DNA from 2 places in the Bacteroides sp. QWL-09 genome. Region 1 is predicted to be linked to the other one. Evidence: riboswitches for the same ligand, from Rfam matches in the RefSeq annotation. Region 1 holds a riboswitch; the other holds the start of a gene.

Region 1 (3,431 bases):
GTTGGGAACGCGGGGCACATGAGGCTGGTGTAGCCCGTAGTAGAGGAAGAAAGGTTGGTCTTGATGGGTCTCGACAAACTGTTGGGCTTTGCGCAGGAAGAGCTCGGCCATATCTTCGTCGCGCCATAAAGCGGACTTGCCCCCCTTCTGGAATCCGATACGGGGCACACCGTTGACGATGGATCCGGCATGTCCTACACTGGGATGCATGCGTAAGAGTTCCGGGTGATCGGCTCCGGTGGGTTCACCTTCGAAGTTTTTCCGGTAGTTGACATAGAGGGGATCGGCCGGATCTAATCCGATCACTGCATTGTTTTCGAGGAAGACACACGGGACACGGTCGTTGGTGGCCGCTTGGACGAAGGAGTAGTCGTATCCGACTTCCGAAGCTCCGGGATAGACGGGGCGGTTCCAGTCGATCGATCCGTTGCCCAACCCCAAATGCCATTTGCCGATGGTGCCGGTGACGTAGCCTGCTCGTTGCATGACTTTAGGTAGGGTGATGGCTTGAGTGTCGATGATCAGTGCAGCATTACCCGGAAGAATGCGCGCTTGGGGGTTCGACCAGGGGTAGCAACCGGTGAGGAGGGAGTAACGGCTCGGCGTCGATGTGGCGGCCGTGCAATAGCCTTGCGTGAAGCGAATGCCTTCGTTGGCGATGCGATCCATCCCCGGAGTTTGTAACCGTTTGGCACCATAACAACTCAGGTCACCATATCCTAGGTCGTCGGCTACAATGACGACTACATTCGGATGAGTTTTGTCGGCAACTTTTTTCGAACGATCGGGACTCTTTTGGGCGAATGCCGAAAGTGCAGTTGCGCTACTTAGAAGATAAAGAAGTGGTTTCATAATAGATTTATTTTCTGTCTACACTTATTAATACAGATCACTAGCGAGATCCCCCCGAAAAGAAGTCGTTTTTTTAATGTATTTAACAGAAAAATGATTTGGATTGCGAATCTTCTCGTTTCTTTTTGAAAAAAAAAGGCTACTTTTGTAGTCTCTTAATATAGGGAATGGAACCTCCCTGAAACCGCAAACAAGCTGATGGCTCCTACGTCATTCTAATCTTAAAGGATTATGGATCGTGAGTTGTGTCGGCTTTTTATCGACGTTTGTGGCAAATGCCGACTTTTTATTCTTTTGGGTTGTCTACTGGATAAATTCCCGTGACGGACCTTTCTTTATCTCTGTTGTGAGGGGTAATCTCTTGCACGGATCTCTCATGTCCAAATGAAAGGATCAATACAAATTCAACATCTTATATAAAATGAAAACGCATTTATTTATTATTCTTATGCTCTGCGGATGGTGCACGACCGTTTATGGTCAGTCGGTGGTTTCCGGCAGAGTGATCGACAAAACATCTAAATCTCCGCTGGAATATGTTTCTATCGCAGTTGTGAATCATGCCGGTACCTTTGTGAGGGGTGTGGTAACGAATACCCATGGACGGTTTACCGTGAATGATCTTAAAAAGGGGAGCTATCGGTTTAGGTTCTCATGTGTGGGCTATCGTACTGATAGTCTGAAGGTAAATATCGGTGAGGTGAACCATATTTACGATATGGGGACTATACCGGTCTCGGAAGAGGTGGCTTCGATTGGTGAAGTGGTGGTCGAGGGACAGGCTAACATGGTTTCGGGGAAGCTGGAAAAGAAAACGTTCAATGTAGTGGATAACATTGCTCAGGCCGGCGGTTCGGTACTTGAAGTGATGCGTAACTTGCCCGGGGTGACGGTCGACCGAGAGGGAAAGGTGCTCCTTAGGGGCAGTGACAAGGTGGTGGTGCTGATCGACGGACAACAGTCGTCTTTAACGGGATTTGGCAACCAGAAGGGATTGGATAATATCTCTGCCGCGCATGTGGATCGTATTGAGGTGATCAATAACCCGTCGGCGAAGTACGATGCCCAAGGTATGGCGGGGATCATCAACATCATCTATAAGGAGGAAAAGAAGGAGGGGCTAAACGGTGAAGCCGGATTTAACTTTGGCTTGGGAGAGCTGACCAAACGAAAGGATAATCTGCCGGATATCATGGATAAATATTCGTTTACACCGAAATATAGTCCGAGTGTGAATCTGAACTACCGGACCAATAAGATTAATTTGTTCTTGCAATCGGATGCTATGTTCCGGAAGAAGGTCAACTCGAATGAGTTCACCACTCGTCGATATACGAATGGGAGTCGCGATCTGTTGTCCCAGTTCCTCGAGAACCGTGAGCAACAACAATACACGGTTAAACTCGGATTGGATTGGTGGATGGGAAAGAATGATCAGCTGACTTTCTTTGCCTTGTTTGAGGATGAATATCACATCGATCGGGGACATGTGCCTTATGATTATCTCGACGGAGGGGGACGTAAGCGATTCTGGACGTGGGCTGAGGATGAACGCACTTGGGCGATGAATTATCAGGCGGCTTATAAGCATCAGTTTGCTCAAGCCGGACATGTCTTGGAGGCGTCATTTCTTTATACGCATGGGGTGGAGGACGAGGTGTTCCCATTCACGGACTTGAGCGAGTTTAGAAATTCGACCGACGAGACGAGACTTGTGGCTAAAGAGAAGATTGCCGCACTGAAAGTGGATTATGTGAAGCCGTTGTTTAACGGTCGCCTTGAAGCGGGTACTAAGATGCAATGGCGTTCTATCCCGATCACTTACAACTTGTTCCCGGGTGAGAACTCGATTCTGGATCCCAACTTGGGACGATGGTCGGACTATCAGGAGGATATCTATGCTTGGTATGCCAATTATGTCTTTGAATCGAAATATGTGGATGTCGAAGCGGGAGTGCGTGCCGAGAAGGCTGTGACGGACTATCGAGTGGATCCGATGAATCAATATTATAAAAGTGAACGTGCGGACACTCGGTTGAATTTGTTCCCCAATGTGAGGATCTCTTTCCGCCTGACCGATGCACATAAGATTTCTCTGTTCTATAATCGGAGAGTGGATCGTCCCGGAGAGTTTGACTTAAGACCTTTCCCGAAATATGATGATCCTGAAATCTTGAAAACGGGAAATCCTTATTTGAAACCACAGTTTACTGAGGTGATGGAGATGGCTTATAAGGCTTCTTGGAATAGTGGAAGCCTGTTCTTGGCGGGATATTATAAGACGATCTGGGATCCGTTTACACGTGTTTATGTCCGCGACCCCTATCAATGGGATGTTTTAAACGGGGTGACTCAGAACTTGGGTCGTGGAAAGAACTACGGATTGGAGGTTGTGCTCGAACAGCAAATCACCAAGAAGTGGAACGTTAATGCCGGGTTCAACTGGTATAAGAATGTGATCGGAGCTTTTGATGGTGAGATTCTTTATCCGACCAAACAGTCGTTCTCTTTTGAAGAAACGAAGGGGAATACGTGGAATGTGAAACTGAACACGTCGTTGAAGGTGACTCAGAGTCTCG
Region 2 (3,431 bases), 1.1 Mb from region 1:
CAACAATCAAGGTCACACCACCGGCCGTGCACACTCTGTCTGGGCCATGATCGACACGGCCAAACGTGAATCGGTCAACTTAGCAGAGTTTCACGGCAGTAAACTAACCGACTGTGTGTACGACCTTGCCAACCCAATGGATACACGACAAGGACGAGTAAGGATTAAAAGCATCGTGCCTTGTTTCGAGCACAAAGTGATGTACTCCGATCTCGACATCAACGGCCATGTTAACAGCATCAAATACATTGAACATGCCCTGAACATGGTGCCTCTGGAGATGTTCGATCATCATGAACTCAAACGACTGGAAATTGCTTATGCTGCAGAATCGTCGTATGGCGATCGTCTACTGTTTTACAAAGAAGAGATCGGTACGCAAGCCTTCTATATTGAGATTAGGAAAGAGGCAGGCGAAGTCGTTTGTCGCTGCAAGTTTGCATTCGAATAATAGCATACTCACAATCTAATAAATTAAAAGGGTCATTTCTTACGCTCACAACTGAGTATGGAAATGACCCTTTTAATTCAAACGATCCTCATCAGTTGAGTGCTAATCCATAGGCCACGCTATTAAAGGCATCACCTAGACGAACCCGATCTGTTGTAAAACGATCGTAGAGTAACTGTCGGACAGGATGTACAAAACTACTACCACCAGTGATAAACACCGAATCGATCTCATCGAAAGTCACCCCTGTCTTCTCAAATAGGCTTACCATACAACGGTCAATCTCCTCAATATGCCGAGCGATCATCTCGCCAAAGTGGTGACGCTCCACCACATCTTCGACTCTTAGATCCGGCTGAACGAATGTTAGGCGTGACGTTTCTCCATCCGAGAGCCCCATCTTACTCTGCTCGATACTTTTAAACAACGAGTAAGTATAATTCTGATCGATCAACGTCCGTAGATTATCAATCAACGGATGATTCCCCGAATGAAAATAATAACTATCGAGTGATGAACGCGATTTACTCCCTTTCAACAAAAAGCTACGTTCCCAACGCTTCAACTCGTGGAAAATAGCCAAAGGGATCTCAATCTCTTTATCGTAAGAGCGATAAGTAACTCCACGTCCCAGATGAGGGGTAACCTTATGCCACATCAGTTCCGAATCAAAAAGATCTCCCCCGATATAAACTCCACTATTTCCAACAATATCATCGATACGGTCGCCCTTCTTACGCCCTTCGGGTGAAAGGTTCATGATGGTAAAATCGGAAGTACCCCCACCAAAGTCGGCCACCAAAACCCGTTCGGGACGACTCAGTTGCATCTCGTAGCTAAAAGCAGCCGCAATTGGTTCCAATTGCAGGCGCACAGAAGTAAATCCGGCAGCCCGTGCAGCCATCATCAACCGCTTTACGGCAATCGCTTCTTGAGCGGCATCTTCTGAAAAAATAGCCGGTCGCCCTAATACCACTTCGGTGATCGATGAACCTAAAAACGCCTCCGCCTTCTCCTTCATATGCTTAATGATAAACATCGCCAACTGGTCGGGCGTTACCCGCTTTCCACAAATCCAAGTAAATAAAAATTTATCTTGCTTCAAAAGAGTCTTAACCGATTTCAGCAACCGGCCTCTCATCCCCTCTTTCACATAATGCTCTTGGGCTTCCTTACCCACATAATAGGTCAGATCGTTCGTTTCAGGAAAATACAAAATCGATCGATCATCGTAAGTATATAATTCCCGACCGGTCGACCGATCGACCAAAGAGATCACGGAGTTCGACGTTCCAAAGTCGAGCCCACACGTTATAGTCGTTTCATTCATGATTTATTTACCTCAATTATTCATGTTCATTAAAAAAAGAGAATACCGCCTCTTGACCGTAAGTACTCCCCTCCATAAAAAGAAAGAGAAACCCGGCTCATGTCAGACACAAGCTTAATAGCAAGACTAAAAAAAATAAGATTAAAGGAGTTGATAAAAAGTGATATAGACATATAATAAACTGATATATGATTGAATACACATATTACGTAGGTATCATCAGCTTATGCAGCGGTTCAAGGCTAATACCATAGCCGCTGCAAAATTACATTTTTTTGCCCAAAAATCCAATCCATCACTCAACAAAAGGAAAACGGTTATTCCGTACAAATCATGATTATTTAAATTAGAAGTCGTAAATTTGCACCATTTACCGTTAGAAAAAAAGAAAGAATCATGATTCATACCATACTCGATACAGACTTATATAAGTTCACGACCTCATATGCATATATTAAACTCTTCCCTAATGCTATAGGTACTTTCAGCTTCACCGACCGGGACGAAACCATCTATTCGAAGGCGTTTCTTGAAGAATTAAAAAGCGAAATCGATCGATTATCGACCCTATGCCTCAGCGAAGAAGAGATGAACTACATGATCACCAACTGTCGGTTTGTACCACGTGTTTATTGGGAATGGCTTTCTTCCTTCCGTTTTAATCCTGAAAAGATTGCCCTATCGCTCGACGAGAACCATCATTTGCATCTCGAAGTCACCGACCTACTCTATAAAGCAACTCTTTATGAAGTTCCTCTTTTGGCCCTAATCTCGGAAGTACGTAATCGTTACCACCAACATAGGGCCGACCTGAAAGCGGTGGAATCAAAGTTGATCGAGAAAATCCATTTATCGAATCTCCATCATCTGTCGTTCTCTGAGTTCGGCACTCGCCGACGCTTTTCATTCGATGTGCAGGACGTTGTGATCAAGACCTTAAAACAAGAAGCTCCCTTCTGCACCGGCACGTCAAACTGTTATTTCGCTATGAAATACCAAATCAAGATGATGGGTACCCATCCTCACGAATGGTTTATGTTTCATGGCGCGCAATTCGGCTACAAACATGCCAATTATATGGCGCTCGAGAACTGGGTAAACGTATACGATGGAGATTTAGGCATTGCCCTCTCCGACACCTACACCTCAGACATGTTCCTTACTAACCTCAGTCGAAAACAAGCTAAACTTTTCGACGGCGTACGATGTGACTCAGGAAATGAATATCAATTTATCGATAAGCTAATTGACCGCTACCAATCGTTTGGCATCGATCCGACCACCAAGACTATCATCTTTAGTAACGGATTGGATTTTGAGAAAGCGGTTCAGATCAAACAGTATTGTGAAGGCAAAATACGCTGTGGCTTCGGTATCGGCACAAACCTGACCAACGATACCGGATTCAAGCCTTCGAATATTGTCATGAAACTTTCGCAGTGTAAGATGAATGGTCATCAAGAATGGAAAGAGTGCGTGAAACTCTCGGACGATAATGGCAAGCATACCGGTACCCCCGAGAACATTGAGACTTGCCTGCACGAGCTGCGACAAATGAATTTGTGGAATGACTAAAAATAAAACGGTACCTCGATTCCCATCGGAGTACCGTCACAACACAAACACAAAATAAAACACGACAAAACTACT

Evidence for each region. Region 1 has a riboswitch for fluoride ahead of AC4PG5_RS03165 (TonB-dependent receptor). Riboswitches for the same ligand answer to the same signal wherever they lie in the genome.
Region 2: linked by a shared signal. The riboswitch ahead of AC4PG5_RS07265 (Hsp70 family protein) and the one ahead of AC4PG5_RS03165 (TonB-dependent receptor) in region 1 are both predicted to bind fluoride.

The regions. Positions count from the first base shown of each region.
Region 1 is NZ_CM178748.1:803,847-807,277, forward strand. Features, by position in the region: gene AC4PG5_RS03160 (sulfatase-like hydrolase/transferase) at 1-852, opposite strand, end outside; fluoride riboswitch at 1,007-1,067, shown strand; gene AC4PG5_RS03165 (TonB-dependent receptor) at 1,274-3,431, shown strand, end outside.
Region 2 is NZ_CM178748.1:1,864,617-1,868,047, forward strand. Features, by position in the region: gene AC4PG5_RS07260 (acyl-[acyl-carrier-protein] thioesterase) at 1-451, shown strand, start outside; gene AC4PG5_RS07265 (Hsp70 family protein) at 543-1,781, opposite strand; fluoride riboswitch at 1,985-2,046, opposite strand; gene pncB (nicotinate phosphoribosyltransferase) at 2,175-3,356, shown strand.